DNA from 3 places in the Pantoea sp. XAF26B01_ASV70 genome. Region 2 is predicted to be linked to each of the others. Evidence: predicted binding sites of a transcription regulator. Region 2 holds the regulator's gene; each other region holds the start of a gene.

What was found. The regulator CRP, encoded in region 2, controls carbon source genes, mostly activating them, when cyclic AMP is high. The targets are predictions, from matches to a motif close to ATGTGANNNNNNTCACAT.
Region 1: azuC (stress response protein AzuC) is a predicted target of CRP. The motif match lies at 1,663-1,680, and genes of this name have one in related genera.
Region 3: yrbN (protein YrbN) is a predicted target of CRP. The motif match lies at 2,087-2,104, and genes of this name have one in related genera.

What each region holds. Positions count from the first base shown of each region.
Region 1 is NZ_CM137251.1:227,699-234,742, reverse strand. It holds gene ACX8ZY_RS01095 (zinc-dependent alcohol dehydrogenase family protein) at 1-123, opposite strand, end outside; gene ACX8ZY_RS01090 (LysR family transcriptional regulator) at 292-1,197, shown strand; gene azuC (stress response protein AzuC) at 1,512-1,589, opposite strand; gene mntP (manganese efflux pump MntP) at 1,707-2,282, opposite strand; gene ACX8ZY_RS01075 (DUF1158 domain-containing protein) at 2,599-2,841, shown strand; gene pdxR (MocR-like pyridoxine biosynthesis transcription factor PdxR) at 2,831-4,267, opposite strand; gene ACX8ZY_RS01065 (carboxymuconolactone decarboxylase family protein) at 4,327-4,782, shown strand; gene mqo (malate dehydrogenase (quinone)) at 5,294-6,910, shown strand; gene ACX8ZY_RS01055 (phosphoketolase family protein) at 7,036-7,044, shown strand, end outside.
Region 2 is NZ_CM137251.1:415,588-422,631, reverse strand. It holds gene ACX8ZY_RS01945 (hydrolase) at 53-1,069, shown strand; gene ACX8ZY_RS01940 (YheU family protein) at 1,074-1,292, shown strand; gene ACX8ZY_RS01935 (phosphoribulokinase) at 1,354-2,223, shown strand; gene ACX8ZY_RS01930 (OsmC family protein) at 2,743-3,147, opposite strand; gene crp (cAMP-activated global transcriptional regulator CRP) at 3,451-4,083, shown strand; gene ACX8ZY_RS01920 (YccS/YhfK family putative transporter) at 4,141-6,216, shown strand; gene argD (bifunctional acetylornithine/succinyldiaminopimelate transaminase) at 6,218-7,044, opposite strand, start outside.
Region 3 is NZ_CM137251.1:3,712,023-3,719,066, reverse strand. It holds gene pnp (polyribonucleotide nucleotidyltransferase) at 1-991, shown strand, start outside; gene nlpI (lipoprotein NlpI) at 1,121-2,005, shown strand; gene yrbN (protein YrbN) at 2,111-2,167, shown strand; gene ACX8ZY_RS17575 (DEAD/DEAH family ATP-dependent RNA helicase) at 2,184-4,124, shown strand; gene ACX8ZY_RS17570 (SDR family NAD(P)-dependent oxidoreductase) at 4,180-4,926, opposite strand; gene ACX8ZY_RS17565 (AraC family transcriptional regulator) at 5,101-6,021, shown strand; gene ACX8ZY_RS17560 (luciferase-like monooxygenase) at 6,022-7,032, opposite strand.

The DNA.
Region 1 (7,044 bases), 190 kb from region 2:
CCTGAAGTTCAGAGACACCGCGCCAACTTTAACCAGAAGTTCACCCGGACCAGGTACAGGCGTTTCCACCTCTTCAAGCTTTAAGTTTTCAAGGCCAAAATCTTTCAGTAACCATGCTTTCATTTTGTCATTTCCCATGTGTATGCATCGAATAGAGTGATGATAAAAAAAGCAGGCAGGCGTAAAAAGCCACGTAAAAGGACTTCAGTGTTACTGCAGGAGAAACAATCGGAATGAGATATAATCCGCAATACACTATTTCGGCAGGAATATTTTTTGCGGAGTTAAATGATGCGCTCGAACATGCTGGAATTGATGGATATTTTTGTTCACGTCGTTGAATTCCGTAGTTTCACCCGGGCCGCTGACGCCTTGCAGCTGCATCGCCCTGCGGTCAGTAAGTCCGTACAACAACTGGAATACAAGCTTGGCGTTAAGCTATTGCACCGCACCACGCGCAGTCTGAGTGTGACCGTTGAAGGGGAGGAAATTTATCAGCGGGCTAAAGCGCTGCTGAGTGATGCCAGCGATATCATGGCTTCTTACTCTTCAAATCAGCGACCTCGTGGCCAGCTGCGCATTGATGTTCCACTGGCGCTGGCGCACAGTATCCTGATCCCACAATTAAGCGAGTTTCAGGCTTTATATCCTGAAATTGAAATAGTCTTAACCGCTTCAGATCGCCTGACCCATTTAATTACAGAGGGTGTGGACTGTGTTATTCGTCTCGGTGAGCTTGCTGATTCGAATTTTATTTCGCGCAGAATGGGCAGCCTGCAGATGGTCACCTGTGCAGCACCCTCTTATCTGGATAAATATGGCACTCCTTTAACACCTGATGACCTTAAAGATCATAAAGCCATTTATTTTTTTAATGAACACAGTCGGGACGTCCAGGAATGGAAATTTGTCATGAATGGCGAAATTGTTTCACGGCATCCGGGAAGCAGCGTACGAGTTAACAATTCTGACGTCCTTCTTTCCTGTGGCGTGGCGGGCCTCGGCATGCTTCACGCATTATATACGGCATTAAAGCCCTGCCTCGAAACAGGCCAGCTGAAGGAAGTATTATCGGGTTATGCGACTGTGACGAAACCGGTTTCAATACTCTACCCTGACAGACGCTATCTTCCGCCTAAGGTCCGGGTCTTTATCGAATGGTTTACTGAAATATTCAGGAAGAATCATCAGGGTTAACCGTGAATCTTAGCTTCGGCACAGGCAATCCCGTGACCCATTAAAAGTGCTTGTTTCCTGTTTAAGGTATGCCGCCATTTTGTCTGGCATCCGGAAATCTCCCGGGCAGATTGGATCGCTACAGCAACGTCCGTTTCTGGCACAAAGTGGCGCATAACGGGAAATCAGAAGGAGAGGAGTAGCAACAAACAGGATGCACCCGAAGTGCAAAAACGCGGGTTTAAATCAGCAGAAGCAAAGGCAGAAAAAGCAGAAAAGGTGATAATCACAGGTCGATCCCTGACCGCGATTATCGAGGGTTTCTTGCGGGGTGCTTAGTACATGGCACCCGGCGGTACGTGTTTGAACGTCTCAACGTAAGCGCGGAACACGTGTTTAAAAATACGTTTCATGGAACACCTGATTCAAATTTAGTTGAACATATACCGAAAAAGTATAGCTCCTGAGCGTTTTAACAGCAAATAAATTTGAACCAGATCACAAAAATGACGGTTTTATGTGCAAAAGCCCTACGCGGTGTAGCCGAGATGCTGCAACAGAATGGTGGAGCCGACGGCAATCAGCACGACTCCACCCAGCACTTCAGCCCATTTGCCCAGGACCGGACCGATAAAGCGCCCGACTAATACGCCAGTCGTCGCCATCACCGTAGTGGCTGCACCAATGGTCAGCGCGGTAGTAATGATATTCACCTGCAGGAAAGCCAGACCCACACCAACAGCCAGCGCATCCAGGCTGGTCGCTACCGCGGTGGTCGCCAGTACCATAAAGCCATGGCTTTGCGGGGCTTCACAGGGTTCTGCGACGGCAGTCTGACGGAAGCCTTCCATCATCATACGGCCACCCAGAAACGCCAGCAGGATGAAGGCGACCCAGTGATCCCACGCCATGATGTAACGGCTGGCGGCCAGGCCAAGCGCCCAGCCAATCAGCGGCGTCAGCGCTTCAATTGAGCCGAAAATCAGACCGGTACGCAGCGCTTCTTTAAAACCGGGACGATGCAACGTGGCACCTTTGCCCAGAGCAGCAGCAAACGCGTCCATCGACATGCCCAGCGCAAGAATTAAAGTGGCAATAAAGGTCATGATTTATTCACCTGGGGCGAAAAAGCGGCAATTCACGCTGAATTCACCACACAAAGTGTTCAGTTATGAAAAAGTGGGCGCAGTCTACCATGCAAACCCAAAGATAAAAAGACAGTAAAATCAGGGATTTAAGTATAGCAAAGGCTATAACTCTTATCATCCGCTATGAATCGCGCTAAGTCGATGGTAGCAAAGCGTTTTCTGACCATTTCTCTGGCCATGTAGCATGCCGGATGCGCACGAAGCAGCGCGCCACCATTGAACCGTGTCGCCGTTTACCGGAAAATGCCGGGCTGATAAATATGGGATACCGGTTATGAATAACCCTTTTGAAACGTTGATCGTGCCTGGTGGCATTTTATTGCTGGGCTTTCTCTCGGCGCTGCTGCTGCCCGCGCCCGCCTTTAGCGTGACGGTAGCGCAGCATCTGTTGCAGATGTTCCATTTGCAGGACCTGAATCAGCTCTATACGGTGGTGTTTTGCGTCTGGTTTTTGCTGCTGGGCGCACTGGAGTTTTTTGTTATCCGTTTTGTCTGGCGTCGCTGGTTCAGGGGCTGACCGCCTGCGCATTGACCAGCGCCTTTAGCCGTTCGGCACTGCGCGCATAACCTTCACGTGGCAGATGTGCCGCCCCCAGCAACAGGCCCGCACCGCGCTGATCCGCCTGCTGATACCAGATCGACAGCGGCGACGGTGCCATGCCCCACTCCACCGCCTGCTGCGCAATCACCTGATCCGGTGAACCAGCGGGTAAACGGACAATCACCGCCAGCCCGGCGCGTTGCAGGTCAGGAAAGTGAGGATGCAGCGCCGCGATCATCTGCTCCAGCCGCTCATGATAGACGCGCTTCATGCGCCGCAGATGCCGCATAAAGTGGCCATCCCGCAGAAATTCCGCCACCGCATTATGCAGCAATCCGGAGGAGGCAGGCGAAAGCAACGCGCTGACCTCGCCGAACCGGGCCGTCAGCGCGGGTGGCACCACCATAAAACCGAGCCGCAGTTGCGGCGTCAGCGTCTTGCTGAACGTGCCGATGTGCAACACCCGCCCCTGGCTGTCGAGCGCGGCCAGTGCCGGCGCGGCGCGATTGCCGGGCTGAAGCTCGCCGAGATAGTCATCTTCGATAATCCAGCGCTGCGCGCGGCTGGCCCAGTTAAGCAGGGCATGCCGGCGTGCCAGGCTCATCGTCATACCAAGCGGCGCCTGCTGTCCCGGCGTGACCAGCGCAAAAGCGGCATCCGGCGCGCGGGCAATCCCGGCCTCAACCTGCAACCCTTCGGCATCAACCGGCACGGCAACCGGCGTGACGCGCAGCGCTTCAACCGCGCGACGCGCCACCCAGAATCCGGGATCTTCCAGCCATGCTGTTTTACCCTGAAAATTCATCGCCAGCCCAATCAGTCCCATTGCGCCAGCATAGCCGCTGGTAATAATAATCTGGTCCGCCTGACAGCGCAGGCCGCGTGCCACCGCCAGGTAGGCCACCAGCGCCTGCCGCAACGCTAAGCTGCCGCGGGGATCGGGATAGCTGGCCGGTCTGCTGACCTGCATGCGCGTCTGACGCTGCAGAATGCGCAGCCAGACTTTGGCCGGGAATGCATCGCTGGCAGGAATGCCCATCTGGAAGGTCAGCGGTGGCGCTTCATACTCCTCTGCACCCTCCAGCAGCTGGCGTTCAGCCTCGGCATTGACCGGTTTTAACGGCGGCAATGGGCTGACGAAAGTACCCGCTGCGCCTCTGGCCTGCAGAAACTGACCATCAACCAGCATGTCATAACTGGCGCGAACGGTGCCACGCGCCACGCCGAGCTGAGCCGCCAGATCGCGGCAGGAAGGCAGACGTGCGCCAGGTTGTAAACGTCCTTCACCAATCGCCTGTTCAATCAACTGGCGCAGTTGTTCACTGAGGCCACGTGACGCGCCGCGCTGCAGTGTCAGCGTGGAAAGCGGCGATGGACCAGTCAGACTCTCATTTTTTGGCACTTTATCTGCTCCATTGAAAGGCTGAAAATCGCCTTATCAACCCTGAATGAGGCAATAAGATGAGCGAACGTATCGATTTTCACAGTGCAGCACCGGCAGGCATGAAAGCGCTGGGCGGCGTATACAGTTATCTGGCACAAACCGATCTGCCGCTCACTTTACTGGAACTGCTGTTCCTGCGCATATCGCAGATTAATGGCTGTGCCTACTGCATTGATTTACATACCAAAGCACTGAATAAGTCGGGCATGGGCTGGGATAAGATCGTGCTGACCTCGGTCTGGCAGGAATCCGGTACGCTGTTCAGTGATAAAGAGAAGGCTGCCCTGTACTGGGCTGAATGCCTGACCCTGATTGCTCAGCAGGGTGCGCCAGACGACCGCTATACCGCACTGAAAGCGCACTTCAGTGAAAAAGAGATTGTCGATCTGAACATCGCGATTGGTCTGATGAACACCTACAACCGCATGGCGATAAGTCTGAAAAAGTTGCCCGCCAGCGCCAGTCTGTCATAAGTGAATCCGATGCGTGCGCCGGTGTGCACGCATTTTCAGACTCACAAAAATGTAACATTATTTTTACACAAGCGGCCTCTCAGGCGCTCTGCTCCCGATTCCCGTTATTCCTTACTGCATAATAAATCGCTAAATTTCAGCGAATTAAATAATTCCGCACGGTTCATATCCATTCCGGCGTTGCACCAGCATGGAGCTTTTCAGCAACATGCTATTTTTGTTAACCCACTGACTTCACAGTAAAAAACTCCTAATACGCTGCCAGCCCTGATGATTAATTCTTATGCTGAATCATTTCTGCATTTAAAAAATAAACAAATGTTTAATTCAGATGCGAGAATGTTATATTCGGATGACAAAGCATAACGTGCAGTTAACGCGTTATTACCGCTTTAACCCTATACCTGAGACTTAACCTTTGAGAAATAGCGCAACGCGCTCGTAAGAAGCGTGACTATTTCGCCTGCGAAACTGTTGGGCTTCAGGTCAACAGAAGAGGAGATGTCGCCTCATGTGCAATTCAGCTGTAAACCTTGCGCTCGCGATGAGTGCCATGGCAAAGGACACCACTACTACCGCGCAGGAGCGCAAAGACGTTGACGTGCTGCTGATTGGCGCAGGTGTGATGAGCGCTACCCTCGGCGCGTGGCTGCAGGATTTAGAGCCAGACTGGTCCATCGAAATGGTGGAGCGGCTGGATAGCGTGGCCGAAGAGTCGTCCAACGGCTGGAATAACGCGGGCACCGGTCATGCGGCGCTGGCGGAGCTGAACTATACGCCTCAGCAGGCGGATGGCAGCATCGACATCACTAAAGCGGTAACGATCAACGAATCGTTCCAGATTTCCCGCCAGTTCTGGGCTTATCAGGTCCAGAAAGGCAACCTGCGCAACCCTAAAAGCTTTATTCACAGTACGCCGCACATGAGCTTTGTCTGGGGTGACGACAATGTCGACTTCCTGCGCAAGCGCTTTAAGGCGCTGCAGAAAAGCACCCTGTTCCGTGGCATGGCCTACTCCGAAGATCCGCAGCAGATTGCCCGCTGGATCCCGCTGGTGATGAATGGCCGTGACCGCAGCCAGAAAGTGGCCGCGACCTGGACGGAGATGGGCACCGACGTGAACTTCGGTGAAATCACCCGTCAGCTGATCGCCTCGTTAGAGAAGAAAGCGAATTTCCAGCTGCGTCTGCGCCAGGAAGTGCGTGAGCTGAAGCAGCTCGCCGACGGTCGCTGGCAGGTGACGCTGCAGTGTCTGAACAGCGGCACGCGTCGCACACTGACGGCGGGTAGAATATTTATCGGTGCTGGCGGCGCAGCGTTACCGCTGTTGCAGAAGGCTGGCATCCCGGAAGCCAACGGTTACGCTGGTTTCCCGGTGGGCGGTTCATTCCTGGTAACGGAAAATCCGCAGGTCGTCGCGCAGCACATGGCCAAGGTCTATGGCAAAGCCAGCGTCGGTGCGCCGCCGATGTCCGTGCCGCACGTCGACACCCGCGTTCTGGATGGCAAGCAGGTGCTGCTGTTTGGCCCGTTCGCCACCTTCTCGACTAAGTTCCTGAAGCAGGGTTCGCTGATGGATATGTTCACCTCACTGAACAGCAGCAATATGCTGCCGATGGTGAAAGTGGGGCTGAAAAGTTTTGACCTGGTGAAATACCTGATGGATCAGGTGCTGCAAAGCGATCGCGACCGGATGGACGCCCTGCGTGCCTATGTGCCGCAGGCGAAGCAGGAGGACTGGCGCTTAGTGACTGCCGGTCAGCGTGTGCAGATCATCAAGAAAGATGAGAAAGAGGGCGCCGTGTTACGTCTGGGCACCGAAGTGGTCGCCTCACAGGATGGCTCGATTTCAGCACTGCTGGGTGCATCGCCTGGCGCCTCTACGGCGGCACCGATCATGCTGGAGCTGCTGCACAAGGTCTGTCCTGAGCAGATGGCTTCGCCGGAATGGCAGAACAAAATCCGTGCGGTGATCCCATCCTGGGGACGTAAGCTGAACGGCGACGTAGCGCTGACAGAGAAAGTGTTAGCCGAAACCAGCCGGATTCTGCAGCTCGACTATTCGCCGGTTACCCCGATGGCGGCAAACGATGAAGGACGGGAAACCGCGTTCGTCGTCGGCAAATAATTCAGCGCCATTGATAAAAAGCTCCGCACTGCGGGGCCTTTTTTATTGGCCGGTTACCTGGTCGATCCGGGCATTCTCTATTAGGGTTAAGGCATCTTTTAGCTGCACGATCAGGAGGAAACTGCATGTCTTAC
Region 2 (7,044 bases):
TCGGGTACTCCTTACCCTGCAAGAAAAAACTTATCGAAGCTAACAGTGTGATATGGAACAGACAAGCTTTTACCACATGAAATTTACCGGACCGGAAAACGAGCACTTCACGCCTCCTGAGAGTCTGCGTAACGCGCACCTGCAGACCCTGCTGCCGCGCCTGCTACGTCGTCGTATCACGGGCGATCCCCACTGGCAACGTCTCGACCTGCCGGATGGCGACTTCGTCGATCTCGCCTGGAGTGAAGATCCGCAGTTCGCGCAGCATAAACCGCGCGTGGTGCTGTTTCATGGGCTGGAGGGCAGTTTTCATAGCCCCTATATTCATGGACTGATGGCGATCTGCCATGCGCGCGGCTGGCTGGCGGTGGTGATGCATTTTCGCGGCTGCAGCGGCGAACCGAATCGGCTCAACCGCATCTATCACTCCGGCGAAACCGAAGATGCCCGTTTTTTTCTGCACTGGCTGCGCACCCGCTGGGGCCGCGTACCCACCGCCGCGGTCGGTTTCTCGCTGGGCGGTAACATGCTGGGCTGCCTGCTGGGCCAGCAGGGCGCAGCCGCTGAGGTAGACGCGGGCGTCATTGTCTCCGCTCCGCTGTTGCTGGAGCCCTGTAGCCTAAAACTGGAACGCGGCTTCTCACGCGTCTATCAATACTATTTGCTGGCGCAGCTCAAGAAAAATGCCCGCCGCAAACTGCACGCCTGGCCGGATACGCTGCCGGTCAATCTGGCGCAGCTGAAATCGCTGCGGCGACTGCGCGATTTTGATGATGCCATTACCGCCCGCGCCCACGGTTTTCTGGATGCGGCCGATTACTATCATCGTGCCAGCGCCATGCCCTGGCTGAAGCACGCAGAGAAACCGCTGCTGATCATTCACGCCAAAGATGATCCTTTTATGAGTGATGAGGTGATCCCGCACAGCAGCCAATTATCTGCCACTATTACTTATCAACTGACACCACACGGCGGCCATGTAGGTTTTGTTGGTGGGACATTACGCCAGCCTGAAATGTGGCTGGAACAGCGTATCCCCCAGTGGATCGCCCCTTTTCTGGATAACTGATCTCGTGATTATTCCCTGGCAACAGGTCTCACCTGAGACCCTTGAAAATCTGATTGAAACCTTTGTGCTGCGCGAAGGCACGGACTATGGCGAGCAGGAACGCAGCCTGATCGACAAGGTGGCCGATGTGCGACGTCAGCTGGAAACGGGTGAAGTGGTACTGGTGTGGTCGGAACTGCACGAATCGGTCAATATCATGCCGCGCAAAGAATTTCGTGGCTGATGCACCCAACGGCATTTCGTGTTAACAATGCCTATTGCCCGACCTCACAGGGAGCTTTTCTATGTCTGCACGTCATCCCATTATCGCGGTGACTGGTTCCAGCGGCGCAGGGACCACCACCACCAGCGTGGCGTTTCGCAAAATCTTTCAGCAGCTCGATCTTCATGCGGCGGAGCTGGAAGGTGACAGTTTTCACCGCTTTACCCGCCCTGAAATGGATATGGCGATTCGTAAGGCGCGCGATTTAGGACGTCATGTCAGCTACTTTGGCCCGGAAGCCAATGACTTTGGCCTGCTGGAGCAGAGCTTTAAAGAGTATGGTCAGAGCGGACAGGGCCAGTCGCGTAAATATCTGCATACCTACGATGAAGCGGTGCCGTGGAATCAGGTGCCCGGCACCTTTACGCCGTGGCAACCGCTGCCGCAGAACACCGATATTCTCTTCTACGAAGGGCTGCACGGCGGTGTGGTGACGGCGCAGCACAACGTAGCAGAACAGGTTGATCTGCTGGTTGGCGTGGTGCCGATTGTGAACCTGGAGTGGATACAGAAGCTGGTGCGCGACACCGGCGAGCGCGGCCATTCACGTGAAGCGGTCATGGATTCGGTAGTGCGCTCGATGGAAGATTACATCAACTTCATCACACCACAGTTCTCACGCACTCACCTCAACTTTCAGCGCGTCCCGACGGTCGATACCTCAAACCCGTTCGCTGCCCGCTCTATTCCGTCACTGGATGAGAGCTTTGTGGTGATCCACTTCCAGGCGCTGGAAGATATCGACCTCCCCTACCTGCTGGCGATGCTGCAGGGCTCGTTTATCTCGCACATCAATACGCTGGTGGTGCCTGGCGGCAAAATGGGTCTGGCGATGGAGTTGATCATGGGTCCGCTGGTGAAGCGGCTGATGGAAGGTAAGCGAATAGAGTAAGAGGCCAGCAAAAACCGCTCTGAGAGCAGATGTCTTTCATAAAGATGGTAAAACTGGCTTTCCTGCGGCTAAAGACTTACCGCTGAGCAGGCTTCAGGGAGCATAAACCTTTCGCAAAGACGCAAAACCGCCATCCCTGGCCCGCGATGCTTTGCTACAGGTATATGCTCCCTTCGCTTCACGTCCGGCAACCGCATCCGGTTTCAGGAAGGTCGCTACAGACAACGCCTGGGCAGAAAGAATCTGGCAGCAATAGATAAGTTCAACACGCTGGGAACCGGGTCAGAAGAGGAAAGCGTCCCGCCGCCCGGATAAAAACGCCGGGAGCGTTTTTGAACAACGCAACGCGTTGGCCCGGCTACGGGCGCACCTCAGGGATGAGGTGCGTAATCGCGCGGGCCGAGCGGCCAGGGATTGGCTTAAGCGACTTTCCGATCTGACCCGGTTCCCAGCGCAGGCACAGTCTGACAGCAGAGCACGACAGATTTTGCCCGCGACCTTAAAAGATCCCTGCTGGTACTAAAGTTCGATCACTTCATAGCTATGCGTAATGTTGACGCCTTTACCCAGCATGATGGCCACAGAGCAATATTTTTCAGCAGAAAGATCCACGGCGCGTGATACCGCTTTATCCTGGAGGGCTTTACCACTCACGATAAAATGCAGGTTGATGTGCGTAAAGATTCGCGGCGCCTCTTCACGACGTTCTGAGGTCAGTTTTACTTCACAATCAGCCACATCGTTTCGGCCTTTTTGCAGAATTGATACCACGTCAATCGCGCTGCATCCGCCCGCCGCCATCAGCACCATCTCCATTGGGCTGGGCGCTTTATCACCCGAATTTCCATCCATCAGTATCTGATGGCCGGATGAGGATTCTCCGAGGAATGTCAGCCCTTCTACCCATTTCACTCTTGCCTGCATGATTTTTGCTCCGGAATACGCTGTTTTGTCGCCAGAGTACGCTTTCGCCTGGTAAACAGCAATCCAGAGAAATCCGCCCGTAGCTGAAGCGAGACAACAGAAGACAGTCGGCAAAAGCTGTGCTACAAACAGTGCTGAAAATATTTTTCGTCACCCGATGACGAAGCCGGGAAGGATGATGCGCACTGCGCCTGATGCGGCCCGAATAATTTCCTGAAATGGAAACGCTTGAAGCTTTCACCGCCTGACAGGGAAAACTGCCCCCTGTATTTTGGGCACGATTACAACAGAGGATAATAGCGAATGGTTCTCGGCAAACCGCAAACAGACCCTACACTCGAATGGTTCCTGTCCCATTGCCATATTCACAAGTATCCATCCAAAAGTACGCTGATTCACCAAGGTGAAAAAGCAGAAACGCTTTACTACATCGTGAAAGGTTCCGTTGCGGTTCTGATTAAAGATGAAGAAGGCAAAGAGATGATTCTTTCCTACCTGAATCAGGGCGATTTTATTGGTGAACTTGGCCTGTTCGAAGAAGGCCAGGAGCGCAGCGCCTGGGTACGTGCGAAAAGCGCGTGCGAAGTGGCGGAAATTTCTTACAAGAAATTCCGTCAGCTGATCCAGGTTAACCCTGACATCCTGATGCGACTCTCATCGCAGATGGCGCGTCGCCTGCAGGTGACGTCTGAAAAAGTGGGTAACCTCGCTTTCCTCGACGTAACCGGACGCATTGCACAGACCCTGCTCAACCTGGCGAAGCAGCCAGATGCCATGACGCATCCCGACGGCATGCAAATTAAAATCACTCGTCAGGAAATTGGCCAGATTGTTGGTTGTTCACGTGAAACCGTGGGCCGTATTTTGAAGATGCTGGAAGATCAGAACCTGATCTCCGCACACGGCAAAACCATCGTCGTTTACGGCACCCGCTAATTCCTGTCACCCACGGCGTGATGGCAACATCACGCCGTTATTGTTTGTGTTGGGCCGATGTGGCGTCGAATTATTTACCATCCTGAAGTTAACTACGCCTTGCGGCAAACGCTGGTGCTCTGTCTGCCGGTGGCGCTGGGCTGGCTGGCTGGCGACCTGCAAAAAGGTCTGCTGTTCTCATTAGTGCCCGCCTGCTGCAACATCGCCGGTCTGGATACCCCGCATAAACGCTTCTTCAAACGCCTGATTGTTGGCGGCAGCCTGTTTGCCCTCGGCAGCTTTCTGATGCAGTGGCTCACCCTGCATGCTATTCCGCTGCCGCTGATTCTGTTTGCCATGCCCTTATTGCTCGGCGTTACCGGGGAGATCAGCCCGCTGCATGGTCGTCTGCTGCCCGGCACCCTGATTGCCGCCATCTTTACCCTGAGCCTGATTGGCCGCATGCCAATCTATGTTCCCCCGCTGCTCTATATCGGCGGCACGCTATGGTACGGGCTCTTTAACTGGTTCTGGTTCTGGCTGTGGAAAGAGCAGCCAATGCGCGAAAGCCTGAGCCTGATCTATCGCGAGCTGGCTAACTACTGCGACGCAAAATATACCCTGCTGACGCAGCTGACCGATCCAGAAAAGGCGCTGCCGCCGCTGCTGGCTCGTCAGCAGAAAGTGGTCGATCTGATTAACACCTGTTATCAGCAGATGCATATGCTGTCGGCAAGCCGCGATCACAGCCATAAACGGCTGACGCGCGCCTTTCAGGTGGCGCTGGATCTGCAGGAACATATCTCGGTCAGCCTGCATCGGCCGGAAGAGGTGCAGAAGCTGGTCGAACAGAGCCACGCCGAAGCGGTGATCCGCTGGAATGCCAAAACCATCTCGGCCCGGTTGCGGGTGCTGGCGGATAACATTCTCTATCACCAGCTACCCGATCGCTTTGCGATGGATAAACAGCTCGGCGCGCTGGAGAAAATCGCCCATCAGCATCCCGACAATCCGGTGGGTAACTTCTGCCTTTACCACTTCAACCGCATCGCGCGGGTCCTGCGCACCCAGAAACCCCTTTATCAGCGCGATCTGATGGCTGACCGCCAGCGCCGTCTGCCGCTGTTACCGGCACTGCGCAGTTATCTCTCGTTTCGCTCATCGGCCCTGCGCACTGCCGGCCGCTTTGCGGTGATGCTGATGCTGGGCAGCGCGCTGGCGCTGTTCTTCAACATCCCCAAACCCTACTGGATCCTGATGACCATCATGTTCGTCAGCCAGAACGGCTACAGCGCTACCCGTGTCCGCATTCAGCACCGGGCGCTGGGCACTTTTGCCGGTCTGGTGATCGCGGCCGCCACGCTGCGCATGGCGGTGCCGGAGTCGCTGGTGCTGCTGATCATGCTGGCAATTACTTTTATCAGCTATCGCTTTACCCGCCAGTTTTATGGCTGGTCGATGATTGGCTTTACGGTCACGGCGGTTTACTCGCTGCAATTGCTGTCGCTGAATGGCGCGCAGTTTCTGCTGCCGCGACTCATGGATACGCTGATGGGTTGTCTGATCGCCTTTGGCGGGATGCTCTGGCTGTGGCCGCAGTGGCAGAGCGGCTTACTGCGGCAGAACGCCCATGACGCACTGGAAACTTATCAGGATGCGCTGCGGCTGTTGCTGGGTGACGAACAGTCACCAGAGAAACTGGCTTATCAGCGGGTGAAGGTCAATCAGGCACACAATGCGCTGTTTAACTCACTGAATCAGGCGATGCAGGAACCCGCGTTCAACTCCCGCTATCTGAGTGATATGCGGCTTTGGGTCACGCACAGTCAGTTTATCGTCGAGCATATCAACGCCATGACGATTCTGGCGCGTGAGCACACCATGCTCACTGCCTCGCTGGCTGAGCGTTACCTGCAATCCTGTGAAATCGCGCTGCAGCGGTGTCAGCAGCGGCTGGAATATGATGGTGAAAGCTCACAGGTTAACCTGCTGGATGAGCTGGAGAACATCAGTGAGGGACCGATCACGGTGGTGGAGCAGCATGTGCGGCGCATTCTCGATCATCTGAGCGTGATGTACACCATTTCATCGCTGGCGTGGAACCAGCGGCCGCAACATGGCCGCTGGCTGATCAGACGCTTACGTAAAAACTAAGCTAGCCGTTGAGCACGTTGCCGACGGCCGTGGCGAAGCGGCTCATGCCCTCTTCGATATCGGCAGGCTCAATGATCAGTGACGGGGCAAAACGCATCACGTCGGTGCCGGCAACCAGCACCATCACGCCTTCTGCGGCCGCGGCATTCAGGATATCGCGTGCTTTACCGGCATGCTGCGGTTTCAGCGCCGCGCCAATCAGCAGACCCTTGCCGCGAATATCGCTGAAGAGATCATACTTCGCATCGATGGCCTGCAGCGCCGTGACAAAGTGCTGACGACGTGTCTCAACGCCTGCCAGCACCTCCGGCGTATTGATAATATCGAGCGCAGTTTCGGCGATGGCGCAGGCGAGTGGATTGCCGCCATAGGTGGTGCCATGCACGCCCGGCGCCATGGTCGAGGCGATCTCGTTAGTGGTCAGCATGGCGCTGACCGGGAAACCGCCGCCCAGCGCTTTGGCTGAGGTCAGAATATCGGGCTGGATGCCATAATGCTCATAGGCGAATAGCTTGCCGCTGCGCCCCATGCCGCTCTGCACTTCATCCAGCACCAGCAGCGCCTGGTGCTGATCGCAAAGCTCACGCAGTCCCTGCATAAATTCCTGCGTTGCGGGCACGACGCCACCCTCCCCCTGAATCGGTTCAACCACAATGGCGCAGGTATGATCGTCAATGACCGCTTTCACTGCGTTCAGATCATTGAACGGCACATGGACGATATCCGCCGGTTTAGGCCCGAACCCATCAGAATATTTTGGCTGTCCGCCGACCGTGACGGTAAACAGCGTCCGGCCATGAAAGGCGTTATGAAAGGCGATAATCTTAC
Region 3 (7,044 bases), 850 kb from region 2:
TCCATACTCTGTCGGCGAAACCGGCATGGTAGGTTCGCCGAAGCGTCGTGAGATTGGTCACGGTCGTCTGGCGAAGCGCGGCGTGTTAGCGGTAATGCCTAAAGCGGAAGATTTCCCTTACACCATTCGTGTTGTTTCTGAAATCACCGAATCTAACGGCTCTTCTTCAATGGCCTCTGTCTGCGGTGCCTCACTGGCGCTGATGGATGCAGGTGTGCCAATCAAAGCCGCCGTTGCCGGTATCGCAATGGGTCTGGTGAAAGAAGATGAGAAGTTTGTTGTTCTGTCTGACATCCTGGGCGATGAAGATCACCTGGGCGACATGGACTTCAAAGTAGCCGGTAGCCGTGAAGGTATCACCGCGCTGCAGATGGACATCAAAATCGAAGGCATCACGCGTGAAATCATGCAGGAAGCGCTGAACCAGGCCCGGGGTGCACGTCTGCACATTCTGGGCGTTATGGAACAGGCTATCAGCACGCCGCGTACTGAGATTTCTGAATTCGCACCACGCATTTACACCATCAAAATCAGCTCTGACAAGATCAAAGATGTGATCGGTAAAGGCGGCTCAGTGATTCGTGCACTGACCGAAGAGACCGGCACAACGATTGAAATTGAAGATGACGGCACCGTGAAAATCGCTGCGACCGATGGTCTGAAAGCGAAAGAAGCGATTCGTCGTATCGAAGAGATTACCGCAGAGATCGAAGTGGGCCGCGTTTACAGTGGTAAAGTGACCCGTATCGTTGACTTCGGCGCCTTCGTTGCAATCGGTGGTGGTAAAGAAGGTCTGGTTCACATTTCACAAATCGCTGATAAGCGCGTTGAGAAAGTGACTGACTATCTGCAGATGGGTCAGGAAGTACCGGTTAAGGTGATGGAGGTTGATCGCCAGGGCCGTGTACGTCTGAGCATCAAAGAAGCGACAGAATCTAAGCCGCAGGCTGAAGAAGCTGTCGCGGTGACCACGCCTGACGCTGCTGAATAAGTCGTTGCTGATTTGCCCCTCTCTGCCTGGCAGAGAGGGGCGTTTGTATCATCGCGAGGGCGGGAATCCTTGTGCACAGCAGGCGGATGACAGGATGGTTATCCCAATGTTTGTATTCGGGAGTGGGAAATGAAGCCTTTTCTGCGCTGGTGTTTTGTTGCGACAGCTTTGACGCTGGCAGGATGCAGCAACTCCAATTGGCGTAAGAACGAAGTTCTTGCAGTGCCTTTACAGCCCACACTGCAGCAGGAAGTGATACTGGCGCGCATGGAACAAATTCTTGCCAGTCGCGCTCTCACCGATGATGAACGCGCACAGCTGTTATATGAGCGCGGAGTGTTGTATGATAGTTTAGGTCTGCGGGCATTAGCGCGGAACGATTTTTCGCAAGCGCTGTCTATAAGACCAGATATGCCCGAAGTGTTTAACTACTTAGGCATATATTTAACGCAGGCGGGCAACTTTGATGCCGCCTATGAAGCGTTTGATTCTGTACTTGAGCTTGATCCAACTTACAACTATGCGCATTTAAACCGTGGTATCGCCCTCTATTACGGCGGTCGATACAAGTTAGCGCAAGATGATCTGCTGGCGTTTTATCAAGACGATCCTAACGATCCTTTCCGCAGTTTGTGGCTCTATCTCGTTGAACGTGAGATGGATGTCGACAAGGCAAAAGTCGCGCTTCAACAGCGTCACGACAAAGCGGTCAGAGATCAATGGGGATGGAATATTGTCGAGTTCTACCTTGGAGATATCAACGAGAAAACGTTGATGGAAAGTCTCAAGGCGGACGCAACGGATAACACCTCGCTCGCTGAACATCTCAGTGAAACCAACTTCTATTTAGGTAAGTACTACCTAAGTCTGGGGGAGAAGGACGACGCGAAAGCGTTGTTCAAACTGGCGGTGGCCAACAACGTCAATAACTTTGTTGAACACCGATACGCATTGTTGGAACTGGCGCAACTCGGCCAGGCACAAGACGATTTATCAGAATCTGACCAGCAATAGCTGACGAACTTAATTTGCCTGTAAAACCTGTTAAGTCATCATCTTAAAGGATGAAGGCTTTTCTGTTCGTCAAAACTTTTAATTTGAGCCGGTTCACACTTTTTGATGAAAATGACTGAAAGTTTTCACGACGAGTTATGTAGACTGGCCGCCGCAATCTAAGAGGCACGTGTACTACATGACTGATATTCAAACCACTTTTGCTGACCTTGGCCTGAACGCCGACATCCTTGAATCACTGAATGGCATGGGCTACGTAAAGCCATCCCCAATCCAGGCTGAGTGTATTCCTCACCTGCTGGCGGGCCGTGACGTGTTAGGCATGGCGCAGACCGGGAGTGGTAAAACCGCGGCGTTCTCTCTGCCGCTGTTACATAACATTGATCCTACTGTTAAAGCGCCACAAATCCTGGTGCTGGCACCTACCCGCGAACTGGCGGTACAGGTTGCTGAAGCAGTTACCGAATTCTCTAAACACATGCGTGGCCTGAACGTGGTTGCCCTTTACGGCGGCCAGCGTTATGACGTGCAGCTGCGCGCACTGCGTCAGGGACCACAGGTTGTTGTGGGTACGCCTGGCCGTCTGCTTGACCACCTGAAACGCGGCACGTTAGACCTTTCTAACCTGCGTGGCCTGGTGCTGGATGAAGCAGACGAAATGCTGCGCATGGGCTTCATCGAAGACGTTGAAACCATCATGGCGCAAATTCCAGCCGATCATCAGACCGCGCTGTTCTCTGCAACCATGCCGGAAGCGATTCGTCGTATCACCAAACGCTTCATGAAAGATCCACAGGAAGTGCGTATTCAGTCAAGCCTGACCACGCGTCCTGATATCAGCCAGAGCTACTGGACCGCTTACGGTCGTAAAACAGACGCACTGGTTCGCTTCCTGGAAGCAGAAGACTTTGATGCTGCCATCATCTTCGTGCGTACCAAAAACGCAACCATGGAAGTAGCAGAAGCGCTGGAACGTAGTGGCTATAACAGCGCCGCGCTGAACGGTGACATGAACCAGGCTCTGCGTGAGCAGACGCTTGAGCGCCTGAAAGATGGTCGTCTCGACATTCTGATTGCAACCGACGTTGCGGCCCGTGGCCTGGACGTTGAACGCATCAGCCTGGTTGTTAACTACGACATCCCGATGGACTCAGAATCTTACGTTCACCGTATCGGCCGTACCGGTCGTGCTGGTCGTGCTGGCCGTGCGCTGCTGTTCGTTGAGAACCGCGAACGCCGTCTGCTGCGTAACATCGAACGTACCATGAAGCTGACTATTCCTGAGGTAGAACTGCCTAACGCAGAACTGCTGGGTGAGCGTCGTCTGGCTAAGTTTGCTGCTAAAGTTCAGCAGCAGCTGGAAAGCAGCGATCTGGATCAGTACCGTGCTCTGCTGGCTAAAATGCAGCCAGAAGAGGAAATGGATCTGGAAACACTGGCAGCCGCACTGCTGAAGATGGCACAGGGCGAACGTCCTCTGATTCTGCCACCAGAAGCACCGCGTCCGGCACGTCGCGAATACCGCGATCGTGACGAGCGTGATGGCCGTCGTGACAGCCGTGAAGCGCGTGGCGATTCTCGTGCTCCGCGTGAAAACCGCGAAAGCCGTGATGGCGATCGTCCACGTCGCGAACGTCGTGACGTTGGCGAAATGCAGCTGTACCGCATCGAAGTAGGCCGCGATGATGGTGTTGAAGTTCGTCACATCGTTGGCGCTATCGCTAACGAAGGCGACATCAGCAGCCGTTACATCGGTAACATCAAGCTGTTCGGTACCCACTCGACTATCGAGCTGCCGAAAGGCATGCCAGGCGATGTGCTGCAGCACTTTACCCGTACCCGTATTCTGAACAAGCCGATGAATATGCAGTTACTGGGTGATGCACAGCCGAACGAAGGCCGTGGTGACCGTCGTCCAGCTGGTGCTGGCGGTGAGCGTCGCAGCGGTCCAGGTGCAGGCGGTCCGGGCGCAGCTAACCGTGAAGGTGGTCGTCGCTTCTCTTCTGAACGCCGTGAAGGTGGTCGTGAAGGCGGCGGACGTACTTTCAACCGTGAAGGTAGCCGTGGTCCACGTCGTGAAGAGGGCGCAGCCGCCGCTCCACGTCGTCGTGATGCATAACGACTTAGCGTCGTAACAAAAAGGGAAGCCAATGGCTTCCCTTTTTTTATGCCTGTCAGGCACCGCCGCTGATCATCACGCGCTCGCCGCTGACCCAGGCGGACTCTTCAGAGGCCAGAAACAGCGCAACCTGCGCCACATCTTCCGGCAGACCAAAGCGTCCCAGCGGCGTGGCAGCCAGCAGTTGCGCTTTGAGCTGCGGGCTCATTCTCTTCGCGGCCAGTAATCCCTCCGTCAGAATCATGCCTGGTGCCAGGGCATTAACCCGGATGTTCTTTGCGCCCAGCTCGCGCGCCAGTCCCTGGGTCAGGGTATCCACTGCGCCTTTGGTTGCCGCCCAGAGCACGGAACCTGGCGTGCTGTTTTTACTGTTCAGGGCGCTGAGATTAATAATGCTGCCGCCGTGCGCCGGGAAGTGACGAATCGCCTGCTGACAGACCATCAGCGTACCCAGCAGGTTAACGTTAATCTGCTGCTGCATCTCCTCCAGCGTCAGCGCCGCAAACTCGCCGTGATGAAAACTGCCCGCATTGTTCACCACAATGTCGGGCGCGCCGAAGCACTCTGCGGTGGTGGCGAACAGCCGTTCCACATCCCGCAGGAGAGAGATATCTGCCTGTACCGCCACGGCTTCACTGCCCAGGTTGACGATATCGCTGACCACGTCAGCCGCTCCCACTTCATCCTGACGATAGTTGACCACGACGCGGGCGCCAGCCGTGGCAAAAGCGATGGCAATCGCCGCACCAATGCCTTTTGAGGCGCCTGTTACCAGCGCGATTTTATTCTGCAGTGCCTTCATTATGTTGTTCTCCGCCGTAATGATTGCGTCGAAAGACTATGCGCGCTGGCGCCGAAAAGCGGGTAGTGCAATCCTGCAAGCTTCTTGCACGATCCTGCAAAAGTAACGCAACGGGACAGGTATTCCGCTCAGCGTCAGGTAATATCAGCACAGATAGCGGGAGGGGAGAACACAGTGACAGAGAGTGAGAAGTGGCAGGGGCTGGCACAGTTAATTGCCCGTCATGCTCCGGAGGATGGGCGGCATTCAAGTGCCATAGATTGCCTGTTTTTTGGCCGGGTTTCAGCACCGACTGAGCCGATGCACTTTGCTCAATGGGCCAGTTTTGCCCTGGTGGCACAGGGCGGTAAGGCGCTGCATATCGGTGATGAGGTGCTGCACTATGGTCCGGGCGATCTGCTGCTGGTGACGCTGGATATGCCGGTGCGCGCCTGCGTCACCGTCGCCACGCCGGAAAAACCCAATCTGGGGATTGGTATTGCCATCAATGAATCCCGGCTGATGCGCTACCTCGAACAGTTTCCCCCGACGCTGCCGCTGGTGACACCAGACAGTGAACGCGGCGTCACCGTGCATAAGGTCTCACCTTTGCTGGTGGATGCGGTTATCCGGCTGGTACGCCTGCTTGACCATCCTGAGGACATTGAGGCGCTGGCCCCGCTCATTGAGCAGGAGATTTTCTACCGGCTGCTGACCGGGCCGGAAGGTTCGCGCATCCTGAATATGGCGCTGGCTGAGCGGCCGGGCAACCGGGTCGCGCAGGCTGCCCGCTGGCTGCGGGAAAATTTTCATCAGCCACTGAAGATCGATCGGCTCGCCAGCAGTGTCGGCATGAGCATCTCTTCGCTGCATCATCACTTCAAAGCCGTGACGGCTATGACGCCGATGCAATACCAGAAACAACTGCGGCTGAATGAGGCGCGACGTTTGATGATGGTAGAAAAGCTGGATGCCGGTACGGCAGGCTATCGGGTGGGGTATCAGAGCGCGTCACAGTTCAGCCGGGAGTATCGCCGCCTGTATGGGCAATCTCCGGCCAGGGATAGTCGTCAGCTGGCGGTGAGCCCGGAGAGATTGCGCCCACCGCAGAACTGATTACAGGCTGTTAGCCGCTTCCATCGCAATGGCGAAGGAGCGCAGGCGCGCTTCGGAATCAAAAATCTGGCCATTGACCATAATTTCATCCGCCTGGGTTTCACGCATCAGCGAGGCCAGCCCATGACGCACTTTGTCCGTATCGCCGACCAGCGACATGCTGAGCGCCTGCTGTACACCATACTGTTCTGATGGCGACCAGAGGTTATCCATATTTTCAACCGGTGCCGGTAACGGGCCCGGTTTGCCGCGGCGCAGGTTGATAAACTGCTGCTGCTGCGAGGTAAACAGGAAGCGCGCATCACGCTCACTGTCTGCGGCGATCACGTTAATGCAGACCATGGCATAAGGCTTGTCGAGACGCGCCGATGGCTGGAAGTTTTCACGGTAGACGTGCAGCGCCTGGAACAGTTGGTCAGGGGCAAAATGGGAGGCAAACGCAAACGGCAGGCCCATTTTCGCTGAAAGCTGTGCGCTGTAGAGACTGGAGCCGAGCAGCCAGACCGGAATCTGCAGGCCCAGACCGGGTACAGGCTGCACTGGCGGCTGCGCATCCGCTTCGGCATCGAACCAGCTAATCAGTTCAGCCACATCCTCGGGGAACGTGTCGATGTGCATGTTGGCCTGATGACGGCGCAGTGCCATCATGGTGCGCTGGTCAGAACCTGGCGCGCGACCTAAGCCGAGATCGATACGGCCAGGATAGAGAGAGGCCAGCGTACCAAACTGCTCGGCGATCACCAGCGGCGCATGGTTAGGCAACATAATGCCGCCGGAGCCCAGCTTCAGAGTCTCGGTATTCGCCGCCAGATAGCCAATCAGCACGGAGGTGGCTGCGCTGGCAATCCCCGTCATGTTGTGATGTTCAGCCAGCCAGTAGCGTTGATAGCCCAGTTTTTCAGCCTGACGCGCCAGCGCCAGCGAATTATGGAACGCATCCCGAGCGGTCGCGCCCTGTGGAATCGGCGCGAGATCCAGCACGGACAGGCGAAGAGGTTTTTTATCAGACATGACTACTCCCGT